DNA from 4 places in the Erwinia sp. genome. Region 3 is predicted to be linked to each of the others. Evidence: predicted binding sites of a transcription regulator. Region 3 holds the regulator's gene; each other region holds the start of a gene.
The links. Region 3 encodes PurR, which represses purine synthesis genes. Its sites were predicted from a motif close to CANGCAAACGTTTGCNTG; they were not measured.
Positions count from the first base shown of each region.

Region 1 (5,482 bases), on a different contig from region 3:
CATTATCTTTGTTCAGCCAGACGTTTACGCGAATATCAGGCTGTTCACGATCCACATCCGGCCGAGGCAGGTTTTTACGGGTAAAGCTGTCCACAATAGCGTCTTTGACCTTAAGCGCGCCGTACTGGCTGTTGCGGATCACCTCGTTAAGGCCGCTAAAATGCACGGCAAAGGTTTTATCACTGCCAAACAGAGCGGGCCAGTCGATGGCCTGCACGCCCAGATAGAGATCCAGGTCGCTGTAAACGCCGCATTCGGTCAGCGGCAGCAGGATGCGGGAAGCCAGGCGGCTCCACATCAGGCTCTGATACATCAGACGATCGTCGCCCTGAAAATGTACGCCGCCCTGGACAATCTGGCAGGCCTCGGCCCCCATCGCTTCCAGTTCACTTTTTAACAGCTCTTCGAGCCCACGCGCCGTACTGGCAAACAGAGAATTCATAACATCACTTATCATCTGGAAAATTGCTGCGCATTATAGCTAATCCGGGGCGCATGTCATAAAGTTAGCTTCTTTTCGTCAGCCACTCATGGCTCTTTTTTTACGCTGACGCTTTCTTTGGTGCTGGAGAGCAACATGATTAGCCTGTCTCGTCTGTTTATTCACCCCGTAAAATCCATGCGTGGCACGCAGGTTTCTCATGCTCAGGCCCTCGCCAGCGGCCTGGCCTTCGATCGCATTTTTATGCTTACCGAAACGGACGGCACCTTTATCACGGCACGTCAGTATCCCGAAATGGTGCTTTTCACGCCTGCGCTGCTGCCGGACGGCCTACTGCTGGCGGCCCCGGACGGCAGCAGCGCCACGATTCGCTTTGCGGATTTCGCCACCGAGCCGGCGCCGGTAGAAGTCTGGGGTAACCATTTTACCGCGCTGATAGCGCCTGCGCAGATTAACCGCTGGCTGAGCGGCTTTTTTCCACGTGACGTGCAGCTTCGCTGGGTCGGCCCGGAAATGACGCGGCGAGTGAAGCGCTTCAGTCAGGTGCCTTTGGGGTTTGCCGACGGCTATCCTTATCTGCTGATCAATGAAGCCTCGCTACAAGATTTACGTCAGCGATGCCCGGCAGGGGTAAAGCTGGAGCAGTTTCGTCCGAATTTAGTGGTGGCGGGCGCGACGGCGTGGGCGGAAGATCGCTGGGCAACGGTACGCATCGGCGGCGTGCTCTTTGACGCGCCGAAACCCTGTAGCCGCTGCATTTTTACCACTGTCAGCGCGGACCGCGGCCGCAAGCATCCTACCGGCGAACCGTTAACTACCCTGCAAAAATTCCGCACCGCAACCGATAGCTCCGGCGATGTTGATTTTGGTATCAACCTCGTGGCCCGCAACAGCGGTATTTTACGCGTTGGCGACGAGCTGGAAGTTGTCACGGGGAAACCGGCTCGTCTTTACGGTGCAGGAGAGGTGGCGGAATCACTTGAAGCGGTTGTCGACACGCAGGAAAGCGTGACCATCAGCTGGGAAGGCAAGCCATTTAGCGGCAACAATCAGCAGGTTTTGCTGGAACAGCTGGAAATGCAGGGGTATCGCATTCCCTATTCCTGCCGCGCGGGCGTGTGCGGCAGCTGCCGGGTCAGGCTGGCATCAGGACAGGTGCGCGCGCTGAAAAAAGGCGCGCTGCAAGAAGACGGTACGCTGTTAAGCTGCAGCTGCATCCCGGACGGAGATGTGGTGCTGTCAGCGCGTTAAACAGCGCGGGCGAAGGTAAAAATATGCTGGCTGATGGCGGGCAGCAGGCGGTCGTGCATCACTTTAATAGCATCGCCCAGCAGCATCGTTTTGCCGCCCAGCTGCAGTTCTGGCTGTGCCAGCAGACAGAGCGCGGCGTTTTCACCCGCTTCGACCACCAGCAGCGTCGCTTCTTCGCCCGTTTCACACAGACGTACCGCTACCAGTTCACCTTCCTGCGGCGTACAGTGGCGCGGGTGCGCAGAAAAGTGCCAGCTTTTCGGCATTTGCGGCTTCAGAAAACGTAATGCAACCAGCGCGTTCAGCACCAGGTCGGTACGCTGGCGTTCGGTCAAGTCGCACGCCAGGCATTTTTCTGCAAAGGTAGAAAACAGGGCGGCGTCATCGACGGAGAATTGCGCGGCGTTAAAGGCATCGGGCGTCAGCATCTTACGAGGGAAGCGTGAGCAGAACAGCGCGCCTTCCGCCATCTCTAACATCATGCGTTCCTGTTCGCCATCAAAGCACCAGCGCCAGCTGTCGTCAGGTTTAATCCTCATGAAGTATCCCGTAATCATCGTCAGATCGGCTATTTATCGCCAGGCCGGCGAACATGCAAACCGACCCTGTTCCCAAATAGTCTGAATAATGCATAAACAGCAGAAAATATAAACGAGCCAGAGGGGAAAATAAACCCCCTGGCCCGTTAAACCCGCATTTAATCAGATATAACTGACAATTTCTTTAATCAGCGGCGGACCTTTGTAAATAAAACCGGAATATATCTGCACCAGTGAGGCACCAGCCGCCATTTTTTCTTTCGCGGCCACCAGCGAATCAATGCCACCTACGCCAATAATCGGCAGACGGCCCTGCAGCTCTTGTGCCAGTCGGCGAATAATTTCCGTACTCTTCAGCTGCACCGGACGCCCGCTCAGGCCGCCCGCTTCGTCACTGTATTTAAGGCCGTTAACCAGAGACCGGTCGAGCGTGGTATTGGTGGCGATTACGCCATCAATATTATGCCGGAGCAGACTGTCGGCAATTTGGATAAGCTCTTCTTCGACTAAATCCGGCGCAATTTTAACCGCTACCGGCACATATTTTTGATGCTGGTTTTCCAACTCAAGCTGCTTGTGCTTAATCGCCTGCAACAGATCGTCCAGTGCTTCACCATATTGCAGCGTGCGCAACCCTGGAGTATTCGGAGATGAGATGTTGATCGCAATATAACCTGCATAAGGATAAACTTTTTCCATACAGATTAAATAATCTTCTTTACCCATTTCCACTGGCGTATCTTTATTTTTGCCGATATTGATGCCCAGAATGCCATCAAAGCGAGCCTGCTTCACATTGTTAACCAGCTGGTCGACACCAAGGTTATTGAATCCCATACGATTAATAATGCCTTCCGCCTCCCGGATACGGAACATGCGCGGCTTATCGTTCCCCGCCTGCGGCCGCGGCGTCACGGTACCAACTTCTATAAAGCCGAAGCCCATTGCGCCGAAAGCGTCAATACATTCGCCGTTTTTATCTAACCCTGCCGCGAGACCAAGCGGATTTTTAAAGGTCAGCCCCATGCAATTGACAGGTTTAAAAGGAAGCGTTTGCCGCACCAGATGAAGCAGCGGCGTCCCGGTTATCCGGTGCAGCTGTTGAAGGGTCAATTCGTGTGCACGCTCAGCGTCGAGCTGAAAAAGCGCGTTACGGACCAGGTTATACATGATCGCTCCTGAGTAGCCCGCAATCTCGGGCTGGAAAAGGACTAACGGTTGCTACAGCAACCCTGAAAACTGCGCAGCAGGCACGTCTTCTCCACTTTTATTATCTGATTAGTCGTGAAGACCGGCGACCTTCAACAAGCACAGCAACGCTGCAGGCGCGGGGGAAAATGGTAAAGTCCTTTACGACGAAAGTAAAACGTTTGCGTGCCCCTGTGCCGCGCTTTCCTGCTATCTGCCTTTTGCTTATCCAAAAAGTAGCTTAAATATGCCGGATAAATCATTTAAGGCGTCCGCCACACTCTGCCAGGATAGTTCCATAAGTTCAGGAATTATTTTAATCAATAACTTTTGGTTATAAGGAGAGATGATGCGCGTTATTACTCTGGCAGGCAGTCCTCGTTACCCTTCGCGTTCAACCGCCCTGCTGACCCTGTGTCAGCAGGCGCTTGAAAAGCGAGGTGTCGAGGTCATTCCCTGGAACCTGCACAATTTCCATCCAGAGGATTTACTTTACGCTCGTTTCGACTCCCCTGCGCTGCTGGCCTTTAAAGAGGATTTGGCTAACGCAGGCGGGCTGATCGTCGCCACGCCTGTCTATAAAGCTTCTTTTTCCGGCGCATTGAAAACGCTGCTGGATCTGCTGCCGGAACGCGCGCTGGAGCATAAAGTCGTGCTGCCACTGGCTACTGGCGGCACCCTGGCTCATATGCTGGCCGTGGATTACGCGTTAAAACCGGTGCTTAACGCGTTAAAAGCACAGGAAGTGCTGCATGGCGTATTTGCCGACGACAGCCAGATTAGCCATTACGATCGCCAGCCTGAACTCTCTCCTCTTCTGGCCGAACGTATTGCAGAGTCTATCGACACGTTCTGGTCTGCACTGACGCGTCGCCGTCAGCTGCTGGCCACAGCGGTATAAGGAAGCGCTCATGACCCTGTTTTCACGTTTCGTCTCAGCGCTGGCCTTTAGCGCACTGCTCTCTGGCGGCGCCCTGGCAGATGAGGCCGCGCCTGCCGCTTTCCGTATTGGCTATCAAAAAGGATCGGTGAGTATGGCGCTGGCCCGTTCGCATCAGCTGCTGGAAAAGCGTTTCCCCCATACGCAGATCAAATGGATTGAGTTTCCAGCCGGACCGCAGATGCTGGAAGCGCTGAATGTTAACAGCATCGATCTGGGCAGCACGGGCGACATCCCGCCGATTTTCGCTCAGGCGGCTGGCGCTGACCTACTTTATGTCGGTTCCGAACCGCCCAAGCCAAAGTCTGAAGTCATTCTGGTAGCAAAAAACAGCGCAATTAAAAGCGTTGCCGATTTGAAAGGGCATAAGGTGGCCTTCCAGAAAGGCTCCAGCTCGCACAATCTGCTGCTGCGCGCGCTGACTAAGGCCGGGATGAGCTTCAGCGATATCCACCCCATTTATCTGACGCCCGCCGATGCCCGCGCGGCTTTCCAGCAGGGCGATGTGGATGCCTGGGCTATCTGGGATCCCTACTATTCCGCCGCGCTGTTGCAGGGAGGCGTGCGGGTATTGGCTGATGGTGACGGGCTGAATCTCACAGGTTCGTTTTATCTGGCCACGCGTCCTTTCGCTGAAGCCAACGGCGCTTTCGTGAAGCAGGTGCTGGAGACATTCAGCGAGGCTGACGAACTGACCCGTAGCGATCGCGAGCAGAGTATCGCCCTGCTTTCGCAAACTATTGGCCTGCCGAAGCCGGTCATTGCCAGCTATCTCGATCACCGTCCGCCGACGGTCATTGGCCCGGTCAGTGAGAAAACTGTCCAGGCCCAGCAGCACACCGCCGATCTTTTTTACGCTAATCATTTAATGCCGGTAAAAGTCGATATCGCCAGCCGTGTCTGGCATGTCGCCTCCGCTACGCAAGGAGTCCCACAATGAGCCTTTCCGTTTTCTGGTTTTTACCCACGCATGGCGATGGCCACTATTTAGGCACGACAGAGGGCGCACGTCCGGTCGATCACGCTTACCTCCAGCAGATTGCTCAGGCTGCCGATCGCATGGGATTTGGCGGTGTACTGATCCCAACAGGGCGTTCCTGCGAGGATGCCTGGCTGGTAGCC
Region 1 covers NZ_DALZCD010000035.1:5,597-11,078, forward strand. Annotated here, with positions in the region: gene rlmKL (bifunctional 23S rRNA (guanine(2069)-N(7))-methyltransferase RlmK/23S rRNA (guanine(2445)-N(2))-methyltransferase RlmL) at 1-442, opposite strand, end outside; gene RTK32_RS04480 (YcbX family protein) at 578-1,693, shown strand; gene RTK32_RS04485 (cell division protein ZapC) at 1,690-2,232, opposite strand; gene pyrD (quinone-dependent dihydroorotate dehydrogenase) at 2,395-3,405, opposite strand; gene ssuE (NADPH-dependent FMN reductase) at 3,770-4,321, shown strand; gene RTK32_RS04500 (sulfonate ABC transporter substrate-binding protein) at 4,332-5,300, shown strand; gene ssuD (FMNH2-dependent alkanesulfonate monooxygenase) at 5,297-5,482, shown strand, end outside.
Region 1: the regulator PurR is predicted to act here: its motif matches at 3,592-3,609, upstream of pyrD (quinone-dependent dihydroorotate dehydrogenase).

Region 2 (5,482 bases), on a different contig from region 3:
GTGGCGTGTCGCCGATGGGCGAACCGTTGGCGATATTGCCGCCCAGCGTGCCGCGGTTGCGGATCTGTAATGAAGCGAAGCGCTCCAGCACCTGCGAAAAAACAGGAATATGCGGCTGTAAGAGCCTGGCGCAGGCCTGCAGTGAAGCGCCCGCGCCCAGCACAATCGTCTGTTCCTCTTCCCGACACGCTTTCAGCGTCTCCACCCCATCCAGTGCAATAACCAGCGGCAGGGCTTTATGATTCTGCGTCACCTGTAACGCCAAATCGGTACCGCCTGCCAGCAGCTTCGCCTCGGGAAACGTCAGCAGCAGTTCTGCCAGACGGTCGAGACTTTTCGGCAGCAGGCAGCGGTTACCGTTTAGCGCCAGTTCCTGCTCTTCGCGGTTTTGGATAGCCAGCAGTTTTTCTACCGTCTGCGCCTCACGCTGTGCAAAGACGTCCGGTTTCGGCTGTTCGCAGACCTGACGTGCCGCATCAATGATGGGCCGATAGCCGGTACAGCGGCAAAGATTGCCCGCCAGCGCCTGCTCCGCCGCTTTACGCTGCCAGCCATCACTGTTTTTTTGCAGCGTGAACAGCGACATCACAAAACCCGGCGTGCAGAAGCCGCACTGCGAAGCGTGGCACCCCGCCAGCGCCTTTTGTACCTCGTGCAGCTCGTTGCCCTGACGAAGATCCTCCACCGTGAGCAGCTGCTTGCCCTGTAGGCTGCTGACAAAGGTGATACAGCTGTTGACAGTTTCGTACACCATCTTCCCTGCTTCCACGCTACCCAGCGTGACGGTACAGGCGCCACAGTCGCCCGAGGCGCATCCCTCTTTCGTGCCGCAACGGCGCCTGTTCTGGCGTAAATAATTCAGCACCGTTGTCCCGGGATCGAGCGCCTGTTCGGTTATCAACGTCTGATTCAGTAAAAATTGGATCATGCGGCTTCCTCCTCGTGCTGCGGCTGCCAGACCAGTTTGCCGTTGACCCAGGTACAAGCGATATTGCGATCGTCGCCCAGCGTCATCAGCACAAAAAGTTTTTCCCAGATATCGCGGCTGTTGCCGTGGCGCAGCTTTTGTAGGGCGGAGACGGCCGGATCGAGCACCACAAAGTCCGCCTCTTTACCGGGCTGGAAGTTGCCAATGTTATGATGCAGATCCAGCGCCTGCGCGCCGCCGAGCGTGGCGTGATAGAAGGCTTCGCAGGCCGCCATTTTATACTGCTGCAGCTGTCCGACCTTGTAAGCCTCGCCCAGCGTTTGCAGCATGTTGAAAGTGGTCCCTGCGCCAACGTCGGTGCCGATGCCCAACCTGACCTTTTTTTGCCAGCAGGTTTGCAGTTTAAACAGGCCGCTGCCGAGAAACAGATTAGAGGTGGGACAGAAAGCGACGGCTGACCCGGTCTGCTGCAGGCAGTTCCACTCGCTCTCTTCCAGATGAATACAGTGCGCAAAGACGCTGCGGCGCCCCGTGAGCCGATAATGATGGTAAACGTCCAGATAACTTTCACGCTCGGGAAACAGTGCCTTCACCCAGGCAACTTCCTGCGGGTTTTCGCTCAGATGCGTGTGCAGCCAGAGATCCGGCCACTCTTCCTTCAGCTGCCTGACTTTTTCCAGCAGCGCCGGTGAAGAGGTTGGCGCAAAACGCGGCGTCAGGGCATAGCTCAGGCGACCGCGATTGTGCCAGCGTTCAATCAGCTCGCGGGTTTGCTGATAGCTCTGCTCAGGCGTTTCGGTCAGGTAATCTGGCGCATGGCGATCCATCATGACTTTCCCGGCGATCAGCCGCATGCCCAGACCTTCGGCCGCGCTAAACAGCGCGTCCACCGATTCCGGGTGTACGGTGCCGAAAACCAGCGCCGTGGTGGTGCCGTTGCTCAGCAGCTGATGCAGAAAAAAGGCAGACATTTTCGCCGCATGTTGCGGACAGTGGTACTGGCTTTCCACCGGGAAAGTATACTGCTGCAGCCATTCCAAAAGCGGCTCACCAAAAGCGCCAATCATTTCCGTCTGCGGATAGTGAATATGGCTATCGACGAAGCCTGGCACGATGAGCTTGCCACGGTAGTCGGTTACTTTCCGCTCATCGGCAAGCTGGTGACGCCCCGTTTCCCAGGCCTGCAGTGAAACGATCTTGCCTTCGCGCAGCAGCAGCAGGCCGTCTTCAATGTAGCGGGCGCGTTCCGGTAGCTCTTCAGGCTGGCTGACCGGTGCGGTGATATCAAAAAAACTGCCGCGAATGGCGGTAACTGACGACATAGCGCTTCCTTTTGAACAAGTCTTTGGCAAACCGTGAACGGCCTGCCTTCCCTGTTGCAATTGCTGTGCCAAAAGAGGATTCGCATTTATTCTTTATTTATCATGTAGTTAAATTAATAACGTTCACCCCGCCGGGTTAACCCAAGGCAATCGTATGCGCAACCGATTGCCTACCCCGGCAACCGATTGCTATCCGATTTTCATTGCGGGGTAACAAGTTTTGTCCGCTTTCAGGCACCGCTTTCCGCCCTTTTTGGTGCAGGGTGCACCCTGACCGTGCAGGACAGATTATTAACCCTAATCAAACGTTCTTATCAGAAGCGATCTGAAGTGTTATGGTGTTCAGAACCCAAAATGTGTTGAGGAACAGTGAGATGATCATATTTGTTACGGGTGCAACTGCCGGATTTGGCGAAAGCATTACCCGCCGCTTTATCCGCGAAGGACACAAGGTAATCGCCACCGGACGCCGTCAGGAGCGTTTGCAAACGCTGAAAGAGGAGCTGGGCGAGCACCTTTATACGCTGCAGCTTGACGTTCGCAACCGTGCGGCTATTGAAGACGCGCTGGCGCAGCTTCCTGCCGAATGGCGCAATATTGACGTGCTGGTCAACAACGCTGGCCTGGCGTTAGGCATCGAACCCGCGCACAAAGCCAACCTGGATGACTGGGAAGCGATGATCGACACCAATAATAAAGGGTTGGTCTATATGACGCGTGCCTTACTGCCTGCAATGGTTGAGCGTAACGTCGGCCATATTATTAATCTGGGATCGATTGCCGGCAGCTGGCCTTACGCGGGCGGCAACGTTTACGGCGCGACCAAAGCTTTTGTGCGTCAGTTCAGCCTGAACCTGCGTACCGATCTGCACGGCACTGCCCTGCGCGTTACCGATATCGAACCCGGCCTGGTGGGCGGCACTGAGTTTTCCAACGTCCGCTTTAAGGGCGATGACGCTAAAGCGGAAAGCGTTTACGACGGCACCGAGCCTCTGACGGCCGAAGATGTGACCGAAGCCGTCTGGTGGGTCGCCACGTTGCCGAAGCATGTCAATATTAATACCCTGGAAATGATGCCGGTCTCGCAAACGCTGGCTGGCCTGAAAGTGCACAAGGCGTAACGTCTCATCTGACCTGGCGGCCAGTGTTCGCCAGGTTTCTCCGCCGGGCTACCCTCTCCCCCAACCGATAACGATAATCAGCATCCCGCCTAAAGCAATGGCCGCCCCCGCCCAGTCGTAGTGGCTTAGCCTGACGCCCTCGACTACACGTAACCACATCATTGCCGTTACTACGTAGACGCCACCATAGGCCGCATAGACGCGCCCGCTCGCTGCCGGATGCAGCGTCAGCAGCCAGACAAACAGCGCCAGGCTGGCCGCGGCGGGCAACAATAGCCAGGCGGAGCCGTCCTTGCGCAGCCACAGCCAGGGAAGAAAGCAACCGATGATTTCGGCGAGTGCGGTCAGAAAAAAAAGCAGGACGGTTTTCAGCAGCATGTTACCTCTCTACAGGCTAAACGGATATGCAAGCCAGCTGGTTAGCCTGCGACCGCAGATGATATACTATCTGTGCCGTCCGACGCAGCCGCGCGGCTGTAAAACAGGAATAAGGATTTACTCATGAAAAAGATGACTTTCTGGCCCCCCCTGCTTGCCAGAGCGGCTCTGCCGCTGGTTCTGTTTGGTGCGCTGTTTTCTTTTCAGCAGTCCGCCCAAGCCAGAACGGACAGGCTGATTATTCAGGATGGCGACAGCTCGCTTACCCAGGAGCAGGCGCGTCAGGAAAAAGAACAGTGGGACGAAACCCATCGCCTGCGCAACAAGGTGAATCAGCGTGTGGAAAAGAATTTTGATAAAGTCGATCGCGCCATTGATACTCGCGACGCCTGTGAGCAGAGCCTGAATGTCAATGCTTACTGGGAGCCAAACACCCTGCGCTGTCTGGATCGTCGCAGCGGACGCCCTGTCGCACCCTGATAGCAGATTGCTGCTATAGTTAGCGTAATTTTCAGGCAAAAGGAAGGACGATGAAAGCGATAAAATGGCTGTTACCGGCGTTGATGATCGCCGCTCCGCTGGCTGCACAGGCTTCTTGCGAAACGGTTAAAGCGGACATTAATCAGAAAATTATTAATAACGGCGTACCTGCTTCCGGCTTCACGCTGGAAGTCGTCCCCAGCGATCAGGCCGATCAGGCTGGCGGTCAGGTGGTAGGCCACTGCGAAAATGATTCACAAAAAATAGTCTACAAGCGTGAACGCAACGGCGAGAGTGATACAGCCGTCCCGGCCAGCGCCGGAACCTCTCAGGATGCGCCCTCTTCCTGATTGTTAAGGGCCGCGAAAGCGGCCCTTTTTTATTCCGGCCGCTTCGCCGGGATAAAGCGCGCCACCGCCAGGCTGGCGAAAGCAATCATCAGCGACACGGCAAACACCCAGTGTAGCGAGTGAGCGACTTCTCCGATAATGTGCTGTAAATCGCCCTGCGATAAGGCTTCTCTCTGCCCCTGCGCCATGATTTGCTGAACCGGATCGTCCTGCTGCGGCAGCCGCTGCGACAGGTTATAGTTCAGAACTGCCCCCATTATTGCCGTCCCGGCCGCCGAGCCCAACAAACGGCTGAACATCACCGAAGCGGTACAAATGCCGCGTACTGAAAATTCCGCGCTGTTCTGCACGGCGATCAGGAACGTGGTGCTGGTCATGCCCATGCCGGTACCAATGACGAACGCGGCGAAGCCCGCGTAGCTGATGCTACTGTCAACCTGCAACAGCATCAGCAGCGCCGTGCCGGCAATCAACAGCAACGAGCCCAGCTGGGCGGTGAAACGGTAAGAGGTACGCAACATTAGCCTGCCGCTGAGCGTGCTGGCCAACGGCCAGCCGATCGACATCATCGCCAGCGCGCTTCCTGCCTGCAGCGGCGTTCCGCCGTTTACGCCCTGGATCCACGTTGGCAAGAATGCGCTGATGCCCATCATGGCTGCCCCGATAATCAGGTTGCCGAGATTACCCGCTACGATAGTGCGGCTGCGCCACAGCAACAGCGGAAAAAGCGGGGCCGCCGCCCTTTTTTCATGCCGTACCAGCATAAAAGCCGCCAGTAGCGCGACGCCAGCCAGGCCAAACGCCCAGTTGCCGAGCAGCTGCGCCTGAAGCAGCGCCGTTAGCAGCGCGCTGACCGTCAGCATCAGCCAGCCGCTGCCTGCCAGGTTAAGCTTTTGGCGTGTT
Region 2 covers NZ_DALZCD010000100.1:6,099-11,580, forward strand. Annotated here, with positions in the region: gene xdhA (xanthine dehydrogenase small subunit) at 1-928, opposite strand, end outside; gene guaD (guanine deaminase) at 925-2,250, opposite strand; gene ydfG (bifunctional NADP-dependent 3-hydroxy acid dehydrogenase/3-hydroxypropionate dehydrogenase YdfG) at 2,625-3,371, shown strand; gene RTK32_RS10000 (YnfA family protein) at 3,420-3,746, opposite strand; gene RTK32_RS10005 (DUF1283 family protein) at 3,882-4,229, shown strand; gene RTK32_RS10010 (DUF1161 domain-containing protein) at 4,280-4,579, shown strand; gene RTK32_RS10015 (MDR family MFS transporter) at 4,609-5,482, opposite strand, start outside.
Region 2: the regulator PurR is predicted to act here: its motif matches at 2,426-2,443, upstream of guaD (guanine deaminase).

Region 3 (5,482 bases):
TCTGACGTCTGAAAATAACCGTGAAATATGGTTTAAGCCACAGGATAGCGAGCAGATGAAATATATTCTGCATAAGGGCTATGTTGGCATTGACGGCATCAGCCTGACAATTGGCGAAGTGACCAAAAGCAAATTCTGTGTGCACCTGATCCCGGAAACACTGGCAAGAACCACGCTGGGCAGCAAGCGGCTGGGGGATAGAGTGAATATTGAAATCGATCCGCACACCCAGGCGATTGTCGAAACCGTCGAACGTGTGCTGGCACAGCGTGAGGCCACCCTGCTGGCAGCCGCCGCCGCAGAAATTCAGTCGGAAACAGAATGAAGCCGGGCCGCGAAGGGTGACAGGGTAATAAAGCAGAGCCACCAGGTGCTTTTCTTTACGGTGGCTCTGCAGCAGCCAGGCGCGCGCATATTGGACAGTTATGGCGAGTCCGTTCTCAAGCCTGCTTTGCGGGACGGGCTGATGAAGGGGCAGTGGCTACGGCCTGTTTTAATGCGGCACGCGTAATCCGCCCTCTTTACCGTGGGTAAACACCACTTGCCAAAGCTGGATGTCACGCGCGCGGAAAGCGCCTGCGCAGGCGTTGAGATAGTAGCTGAACATGCGCTTAAAGCGTTCGCCATAGTTGTCCGCCAGCTGCGGCCAGGCGGTTAAAAAACGCTGGTGCCAGGCCATCAGCGTCAAATCATAATCCGCCCCAAAATTATGCCAGTCTTCCATCACGAAATGCGGTTCCTGAGCCTCGGCAATATGCCGTACGGACGGCAGGCAGCCGTTGGGGAAGATATATTTATCGATCCAGGGATCGACATTATCGTCCGTTTTATTCGCGCCGATGGTATGCAGCAAAAAGATGCCGTCCGGTTTCAGGTTACGATCGACCACGTTAAAGTAGGTGGCGTAATTTTTTGGCCCGACGTGTTCGAACATTCCAACCGATACGATGCGATCGAACTGTTGGTCAAGATCGCGGTAGTCCTGAAGCAGAATGGTAACGTCCAGTCCTTCACAGCGTTGCTGCGCCAGCTTCTGCTGCTCGGCGGAAATAGTGACGCCCGATACTTTAACGCCGTAATACCGAGCCGCATAGGCCGCTAATCCACCCCAGCCGCAGCCAATATCCAGCAGCGACATGCCGGGCTCCAGCTGCAGCTTTTCGCAAATCATTTTTAATTTAGCTTGCTGAGCCTGCTCCAGCGTGTCCGCTTCTTTCCAATAGCCGCAGGAATACTGCATATAAGGATCGAGCATCAGCGTAAAAAGATCGTTGCCGAGGTCGTAGTGCTCCTTGCCGACAATCCAGGCACGCTTGCGCGATTGCAGATTAGTGAGGCGGGCGGCGGCAATGCGCAGCGTATCTTTAAAGTGATGGGGCAGTTGCTGATCCAGTTTGGCCAGCAGCACGCGATGAAAAAACATATCCAGCCGCTCGCACTCCCACCAGCCGTCCATGTAGCTTTCGCCCAGACCCAGCGATCCTTCCTGCATCACGCGCTTAAAAAAGTCGGGCTGGGTTACCTGAATATCCCAGGGGCGGGTGCCGTTGATTTCAACATCGGCCTGGCGCAACATTTCCTGGGTGATTCGATACCACTGATTCTCCTCCAGGCTCACTTCTTCTATACACGATGAACTCATAGCTTCTCCATCACCCTTCGTGATTGAAACCTGAGAAAAAGAGTAGTCAATTTCTACAGGGTTTGAGAACACGCACGCTTGACCGCGCGCCTGATATCCGGCGTTACAGAGGATTGAACTGAAACCTACAGAGTGGGAGGATGTTTGCCACAAAAGAGAACACCCGGACAACCCTGTCAGGACTCAAAAGTGATGCAAAGTTGTTATTATTTATTGCCTGAAAATGAGTATATGCTCACCTCAGGCAATATTCAACGCCTTATCGTTAGGACGCTAACTAAATAGATTCAGGCAGTTAACGACGGCTTTGCGCGTGGGTCAGGGGAGCGTTGGCGACCTTCGCCCGTTGCAAAACGTAGCCAATAAGCGTCAGGAAAATCGTACTAAGCATCACCAGCGACGTGGTGGCGAGAGGGTTGGCGATAAAGCCGGAAACAATCATGCTGGCCACAAAGCAGAGGCCAAGCTGCAGCATATTTTGCAGAGCGGCCGCTTTACCGCTGGCCTGCGGAAAAGGCAGCAGCGCGTTTGACACCACAATAGGGTAGATAGCCCCGTTGGCCAGCGCCATCCCACAAAACGGCAACAGCAGTGCCCACGTTGAAGGCGTCTCTACCTGTGCAGCAATGAAAAAAGCCCCCACGCTGAGCGCATACAGCGCCAGCAGCCACGGCAGCAGCGAAGCGCCTTCGGTTTGCTTCAGCAGTGAACGGCAGCCGTAACCCCCTGCGAGAAAGGCCAGCGTCTGCGGCACATAGCTAAGGCCAATATCACCCGGGGACATGCCCAGTTCCGCCAGAATGAACGGCGAACCGGTCAGCCAGGCGAAAAAGCTGGCGGAGCAGGCCGCATAAATCAGCACGTTACCGCTCCAGACAGGCGACTTCAGCAGGGTAAAGAAACCAACTTTCGCTTCTTGCTGATGAGCTTTAGGGGCAGGCGCCGGAAGAAACAGCGTGGCGATCAGCAGGATCACGGCCAGCAGCAGCAGCGCGACAAAAATTGACCGCCAGGCAAAGTGATTCAGCAACCATGCACCCAGCAGCGGGGCCAGTGCTGGCGACAGCGCCACCAGCGGCATAATCGTGGCAAACACGCGGTTAGCCTGCGCGCCGGAATAGCGATCGATCACTAGCGCCTGCCAGCTGACAGCGGCGGCACAAATGCCCACCGCCTGCAAAAAGCGCAGCGTCAGCAGCATGGTCGTAGATTCCGCCCACCACATGGCTCCACAGCTGACGGCGAACAGCCCCAGCCCCATTAACAGCACCGGTTTGCGGCCGATGCGATCGGAAAGAGGGCCCCAGAACAGCTGCGCGCTGGCAAAACCTGCCAGGAACACACTCAAACTGGCGCCGATCACGCCCGCTTCGGTTTGCAAATCCTGCTGCATGGCGGTAAAGGCTGGCAGATACATATCGGTGGCAAGAAAACCCGCAACGCTAAGCAGCGCGAGGTAAAGTAAAAATCCTTTCGAAGGCATGAGAGTTCGCTCTTTTTATCAGGTGAATAGCGGACGGCAGTGTAAAAGAGTGCAGTAGCGGTTGTGAAACGCTAATATTTGCGTCTTGCGTTCAAAAAATTTGCAGGCAGATTATGTGGTCAGAACACTCACTTGAGGTGATTGATGCGGTGGCCAGAACGGGCAGCTTTACTGCCGCCGCCGTGGAGCTGCATCGCGTCCCCTCCGCCATTAGTTATACCGTGCGTCAGCTGGAAGAGTGGCTGGCGGTGCCGCTATTCGAGCGGCGCCACCGGGACGTCGTGCTGACGGCAGCAGGCGAGCTGTTTATTCAGGAAGGACGGAGTGTTATCAAAAAAATGCTTGCCACGCGCCGTCAGTGCCAGCAGGTCGCCAACGGCTGGCGCGGCCAGCTGAATATCGCTGTCGACCGCATCGTTAAAACGGCGAGGACGCGCCAGCTGGTGGTGGATTTTTACCGGCACTTTCCGGATATGGAGCTGCATCTCTCGCCCGAGGTGTTTAACGGCGTATGGGACGCTCTGGCCGATGGTCGGGTAGATGTGGCGATAGGCGCAACGCAGGCCATCCCGGTCGGTGGACGTTTCGCTTTCCGCAACATGGGCATGCTGAACTGGCGCTGCGTGGTCAGGGCCGATCATCCGCTTGCGCAACACAGGGAAAAGGTCAGCGAGGAGGCCATCCGCGAATGGCCTTCGCTGGTGCTGGAAGACACCTCGCGTGCGCTGCCGAAAAGAACCACCTGGACTCTGGATAATCAGCGGCGACTGGTTGCGCCGGACTGGGAGAGCGCGTTTGATTGCCTGCTGGCCGGGCTGTGCGTGGGGATGGTGCCGGGGCATCTTGCGCAACCGCTGCTACAAAATGGGTCGCTGTGTGAACTAAAGTTGGATCCGCCTTTTCCGGACAGCCCCTGTTGCGTCAGCTGGTCTGAACAACAGGCATCACCCGCACTGCTCTGGCTACTGGATTATTTAGGTGAGACAGAAACGCTGAACAGCGAATGGCTGCGGGAGGGGTAAAAGCGGGCGGCTGGCTGCCGCCCGCAAGCTTAACGACGATAGTCGAGGAAGGGGCCGTCCGCTACGGAACGGCGCTCAATCAGCGTCGGATGCACTTCAATCGTCTGCGGCTCCTCGCGTTTGCTGGTAATGCGATCGAGCAGCATATTGAACGCTGTGGCACCCAGGCGCTCTTTTGGCTGGTGGACGGTCGTCAGCGCAGGCGTAAAATAGCGCGAGTTGCGCACGTTATCATACCCGATCACTGAAATATCCTGCGGCACGCGCAGGCCCATTTCATCCGCTGCGCAAATAGCGCCCATCGCCATTACATCACCGCCACAGAACACCGCGGTAGGACGCTGTTTTTGTGCCAGCAGCTGCTGCATAGCGCGATAGCCTGACTCCGGCTCGAAATCGCCCTGAACCAGCCACTCTTCGCGCAGCGTGATCCCCGCTTCCGTCAGCGCCTTCAGGAACCCGGCATGACGGCCGCCGCCGGTATTGCGCTCCATATGGCCCGGGATCACACCAATATCACGATGACCGCGATCGATAAGATAGCGTCCCGCCAGATAACCGCCTTCAAAAGCGTTATCGAGAATGGTGTCGGTAAAATCGCCGCGCGACTCGCCCCAGTCCATAACGACCATGGGGATGTTACGGTGGTCTTCCAACATTTTGATCAGCTCATCCGGGTATTCGGCGCACATAACCAGCAGACCGTCGACACGCTTTTGCGCCATCATCGACAGATAGGCCTGCTGCTTTTGCAGCTCGTTATGCGCGTTGCCCAAAATCAGCGTATAGCCTTTGGCAAAACAGCTGTGTTCAACCGCCTCAATAATTTCGGCGAAATAGGGCGCTTCGCTGGACGTCGCGAGCAGGCCAATGGTTTTGGTATTATTGACCTTCAGGCTGCGGGCCACGGCGCTGGGCGAATAATGCAGCGCTTTGATCGCTGCCCAGACGGCTTCCCGCGTCTCTTCGGCGACGAAGCGGGTTTTATTAATGACGTGGGACACCGTAGTGGTGGAAACACCGGCGCGTTTGGCCACATCTTTTATAGTTGCCATGGAAAAAGACTCCTGCGCTGTTCAGTAAGTGACTGAAAAGCGGTTTGTTAAACGATTGCCTGGAATGATGATAATCCTGGTATAAGTTGCGCATAATTTGTTGCGGAATGGTTACATCAGGAGGGAATCAGGGTAGCGGAACAGGCCTGAGAAGGACGTCATGCCGACGGAAGAGCCTGTTGCGCAACAAACCGTGGATTCTAACAAGTGCAGACGCAAAAAACGAGCCTTTTAAAGCAGCAGGCAAATATTTTGCGCAAATCTTTCAGGATAGCGGCCC
Region 3 covers NZ_DALZCD010000048.1:14,357-19,838, forward strand. Annotated here, with positions in the region: gene RTK32_RS05885 (riboflavin synthase subunit alpha) at 1-325, shown strand, start outside; gene cfa (cyclopropane fatty acyl phospholipid synthase) at 494-1,642, opposite strand; gene punC (purine nucleoside transporter PunC) at 1,938-3,125, opposite strand; gene punR (DNA-binding transcriptional activator PunR) at 3,239-4,147, shown strand; gene purR (HTH-type transcriptional repressor PurR) at 4,177-5,202, opposite strand.

Region 4 (5,482 bases), on a different contig from region 3:
ATCCTCTGGTCCGGCATTTGCCGGACTTTTATTTTGTCGCCCATCCGCAGCCTGGCTGACGTTACCAACAGCACTTTTTTAAAAGGATGCCTCGTGCAGGCCAGGGCGCTGAATACGGCGTGAAAGGAAAGGCAATGCAAATAGGAGGAAAAATGCTTATAAATCAGAGGGAAATGTTATTCTCCTTTGTAGCGGCTGGCGGAATGGAAAAAATAAAAACTTCCGCGAAAGGGAATGAACCTGTCTGATACCGGACAGCATTGTGCCGCTCTTTTGCGCTCTCACCACGCGTCGGCCGGTAAACAAGCTTAATGGATCAAGGGAGAGTCAGAACGGCTGTCAGCGCCAGCAGCCGGATGCTGACCGCAGGCCGGGCAGATAAGCGCTTGAGCGGCGACAAAATATTCCTTTCCGGCCGCCGGTAAGCCGTTGATGAATTTGTAGCGCGATGGGGCATTTTATGGTGTAATACCGCCTAATTCTCAGGCGATAATCTGTGTTAAGTATCTGATTTAGCACAATAAACAACATAACAGGTCATCAATGAGCTGGATTGAAAAGATTCTCAACAAGAGCACAATCACCCCCTCGCGCAAAGCCAGCATTCCGGAAGGCGTCTGGACCAAATGCGACAGTTGCGGCCAGGTTCTCTACCGCGCCGAGCTGGAACGCAATCTGGAAGTTTGCCCGAAATGCGATCACCACATGCGCATGCACGGACGTGACCGTCTGCACAGTCTGCTGGACGAAGGTTCGATGATCGAACTGGGCAGCGAGCTGGAGCCGAAAGATGTGCTCAAGTTCCGGGATTCCAAAAAGTACAAGGACCGTCTGGTCGCGGCGCAGAAAGATACCGGCGAGAAAGACGCGCTGATCGTGATGAAAGGGACGCTGCACGGGATGCCGATTGTGGCAGCCGCATTTGAGTTCACCTTTATGGGCGGCTCCATGGGCTCCGTCGTGGGTGCCCGCTTCGTGCGTGCCGTTGAGCAGGCGCTGGAAGACAATTGTCCGCTGATCTGTTTCTCCGCTTCCGGCGGTGCTCGTATGCAGGAAGCGCTTATGTCGCTGATGCAGATGGCAAAAACCAGCGCCGCGCTGGCGAAAATGCAGGCACGCGGTCTGCCTTATATCTCAGTATTGACCGATCCGACCATGGGCGGCGTTTCCGCCAGCTTCGCGATGCTCGGCGATCTGAACATTGCTGAGCCTAAAGCGCTGATCGGCTTTGCCGGCCCGCGCGTTATCGAGCAGACCGTGCGTGAAAAACTGCCGCCGGGCTTCCAGCGCAGCGAGTTTTTGATCGAAAAAGGCGCTATCGATATGATCGTGCGTCGTCCGGTAATGCGCTTCAAGCTTGCCTGCGTGCTGGCGAAGATGATGAATCTGCCACAGCCGCAGGAAGAGCGGGTGCAAGAGGTAGAAGAGGCGCCGCAAGGCCCTGAAGCCTGACCGATGACCGAAAGGGCGCCCGTCGCCCTTTCACCAATGAACCGTAACTTGTGAACGGGATACATGGATACTCTTCCTCAAGCCACGTCGCCTCTGGTCACGTGGCTTCATTATCTTGAGAATTTGCATTCTCAGGCTATCGAACTCGGGCTGGCGCGCGTTCAGCGCGTCGCCGCACGGCTAGACCTTCTTAAACCTGCTCCGTTTGTTTTTACCGTCGCCGGTACCAATGGCAAAGGCACCACCTGCCGCCTGTTGGAAACGCTGCTGATGGCCGCAGGCTACCGCGTGGGCGTCTACAGTTCGCCACATCTGGTGCGCTATACCGAACGTGTGCGCATTCAGGGGCTTGAGTTAGCCGAATCTGACCATACGGCTTCTTTTGCCGATATTGAGAAAGGACGCGGTGATACCTCGCTGACCTATTTTGAATACGGCACGCTCTCTGCCCTCTTGCTATTTAAGCGTGCTCAGCTTGACGTAGCGATCCTGGAAGTCGGGTTGGGTGGGCGGCTGGATGCAACTAATATCGTTGATGCCGACGTGTCGGTCATCACCAGCATCGCGCTCGACCATACCGACTGGCTCGGCCCGGATCGGGAAAGTATCGGTCGGGAAAAAGCGGGCGTCTTTCGGCGCGGCAGGCCTGCCATCGTCGGAGAACCCGACATGCCGCATACTATTGGCGAAGTGGCAGACGAGCTGGGTGCGCCCTTGCTGAAGCGCGGTCGCGACTGGTCTTACAGCGTTGGCGAACATGACTGGAGCTTTACCGATGCGCAGGGCACGTTGAGCGGGTTACCGCTGCCCCAGATACCGCTGCCGAATGCCGCTACCGCGCTGGCTGCCCTGCGTGCTTCATCATTAAAAATTGATGACGCCACCCTGTATGGGGTGGATAAAGCTGTTTTGCCCGGTCGTTTTCAGACCGTTGCCCAATCGCCGCGCATTATTCTGGATGTTGCGCATAATCCTCATGCGGCTGGCTATCTGGCCGGGCGCCTGAGCGAGCTGCCGAAAACCGGGAAAGTTCATGCGGTGGTGGGAATGCTGCACGATAAGGATATTGCCGGTACGCTGGCCTGTCTGGCGCCGCAGGTGGATTACTGGTACTGCGCACCGCTGGCAGGCCCAAGAGGGGCAACCGCAGAACAGCTGCTGGCGCATTTGCCCGGCGCACAGGCTTTTACCAGCGTGTCGGCCGCTTTTGAACGGGCGCGGCGGCAGGCCGGTGAGCAGGATATCGTGCTGGTGTGCGGCTCTTTCCACACCGTCGCGCAGGTAATGGAAACGATGGAAACGGAGAGTGGCAGTGGCAAGTAAGTTTCAAAATCGTTTGGTCGGAACAGTGATCATTGTGGCGCTGGGCGTGATTGTGCTGCCGGGCCTGCTGGACGGCAAGAAAAAGCACTATAAAGAGGAGTTCGCTGCGATCCCGCTGGTGCCCAAGCCTGGCGACCAGCAGGACACCGATATGGTGCCGCCGGTCACGCAGTCGCTGCCTGCCCAGCCACCGGAAGGGGCGGGTACGGCGGTTGCGGGCCAGACCAGCGAAAATACGTCGCAGGCCGAAAGCGGTTCTACCGCACCGCAGGCGGGCAACCAGCCGACGGTCGTCTCACCGCCGCCGGTCAGTCACGTGACTACCCAAAAACCGGTCGAAAAGCCAAAAGCGCAGCCAAAACCGGTAGAGAAGCCGAAGCCGGAACCTAAACCTGTTGTGAAGACGGAACCGAAGCCGGAACCAAAGCCGGAACCGAAAACGGAACCGAAAACAGAAACGAAGCCGGCACAGCAGGAAAGCGCACCGGCAGGGCAGGCCTGGGTCGTCCAGCTGGGGGCGCTGAAAAACGCGGCCAAAGTGAACGAAATTGTCGCCTCACTGCGCCTTTCCGGCTACCGCGCCTTTACGGTGCCGTCGACGGCGGTACAAGGGCAGATTACGCGCGTTTACGTTGGGCCAGACGCCTCAAAAGCAAAAATGCAGGCAGCCGTAGGCGAGCTGAAAGGCATCTCCGGGCTAAGCGGCGTAGTGAAGCCTTACAGCGCGCGTTAGGCTGTTGCTATCGCTGAAAGAGGTGGGGCCTTTCAGGCCGTGAAGTGAGGGCGCCGCCTGGCCTTTTCAGGCGAGGCGGCGGCCCGTAAGATCAAGTAAATCAAATTGTTGCCGTGGTGGGCCAGCCAGCCTGTTTCCCCGACATTTTTGCCGGTTTCTTGCTGGTTTTTTTGGCGCCCGGTTTTCATCAGGACGGTTAAGGAAAAGCTACGCAAACGTTTTCTTTTTCTGTTAGAATTCGCCCCGAACTCAGGTTTTGTCCCTGTAATGCCTGTGCCGATGCGGCATACAGCACAGGGAAGCAGCCTGATCAGAGGCACAGTCGCTGGAAGAGTTCATGGTCTGGATAGATTACGTCATTATTGCGGTTATTGGTTTTTCGGCTCTTGTCAGCCTGATCCGCGGGTTCGTTCGGGAAGCACTTTCTCTCGTCACCTGGGGTTGCGCATTTTTTGTCGCCAGTCATTACTACTCCTTCCTTGCTGTCTGGTTCACAGGTTTTGAGAACGAACTGGTTCGAAATGGAGTCGCCATTGCGGCGTTGTTTATCGCCACGCTGATTGTTGGCGCGATAGTCAACTATGTTATTGGTTCGCTGGTTGAAAAAACCGGGCTGTCGGGAACTGACAGGGTATTGGGGGTCTGTTTCGGGGCATTACGCGGCGTATTGATCGTGTCGGCTATGCTGTTTTTCCTTGATACCTTCACCGGTTTTGCCAAAAGTCAGGACTGGCAGCAGTCCCAGCTGATTCCCCAGTTTAGCTATATTATCAGGTGGTTTTTTGACTACCTGAACAGCACGTCGAGTTTTTTACCCCGGTAATTGAGCCGGGGTTGCGGCTTATGAGGAAATGACTACATGTGCGGTATTGTCGGGATCGCCGGTTTTATGCCGGTCAACCAGTCGATTTATGATGCGTTAACGGTGCTGCAGCACCGTGGCCAGGATGCCGCAGGCATCGTTACCATTGATGCCCTGAACTGCTTCCGCCTGCGTAAAGCCAATGGCCTGGTGAGCGATGTGTTTGAAGCCCGCCATATGCAGCGTCTGCAGGGCAATATGGGCATCGGCCACGTCCGTTACCCGACCGCCGGAAGCTCCAGCGCTTCCGAAGCGCAGCCCTTCTACGTTAACTCGCCCTACGGCATTACGCTTGCGCACAATGGTAACCTGACCAACGCCCACGAACTGCGCAAGCAGCTGTTTGAAAGCGGCCGCCGTCACGTTAACACCACCTCTGACTCAGAAATTCTGCTGAATATTTTCGCCACCGAGCTGGATCGTTTTCAGCACTACCCGCTGGAAGCAGAGAATATTTTTGCGGCCGTTGCGGCGGTGCATCAGCATGTACGCGGCGCTTACGCCTGCGTCGCGATGATTATCGGCCACGGCCTGGTCGCTTTTCGCGACCCTAACGGCATTCGCCCGTTGGTCATCGGCAAGCGAGCAATGAAGGATGGCCGCAACGAATATATGGTGGCTTCCGAAAGCGTGGCGCTGGATACGCTGGGCTTTGAGTTCCTGCGCGACGTTGCGCCTGGCGAAGCGGTATATATCACCGAAAAAGGCCAGCTGTTTACGCGTCAGTGCGCAGAAAATCCGAAATGTAACCCGTGTCTGTTTGAGTATGTCTATTTTGCTCGCCCGGATTCTTTCCTGGACAAAATTTCCGTTTACAGTGCTCGCGTGCGCATGGGCACCAAACTGGGCGAAAAAATTGCCCGCGAATGGGAAGATCTGGATATTGACGTGGTGATCCCGATTCCGGAAACCTCCTGCGATATCGCACTGGAAATGGCGCGCATTCTGGACAAGCCCTACCGTCAGGGGTTTGTGAAAAATCGCTACGTCGGCCGCACCTTTATTATGCCAGGACAGCATCAGCGTCGCAGTGCGGTTCGCCGCAAGCTGAATGCCAATCGGGCGGAGTTCCGGGGTAAAAATGTGCTGCTGGTGGATGATTCCATCGTGCG
Region 4 covers NZ_DALZCD010000022.1:18,348-23,829, forward strand. Annotated here, with positions in the region: gene accD (acetyl-CoA carboxylase, carboxyltransferase subunit beta) at 544-1,452, shown strand; gene folC (bifunctional tetrahydrofolate synthase/dihydrofolate synthase) at 1,516-2,775, shown strand; gene dedD (cell division protein DedD) at 2,765-3,508, shown strand; gene cvpA (colicin V production protein) at 3,846-4,331, shown strand; gene purF (amidophosphoribosyltransferase) at 4,368-5,482, shown strand, end outside.
Region 4: the regulator PurR is predicted to act here: its motif matches at 3,717-3,734, upstream of cvpA (colicin V production protein).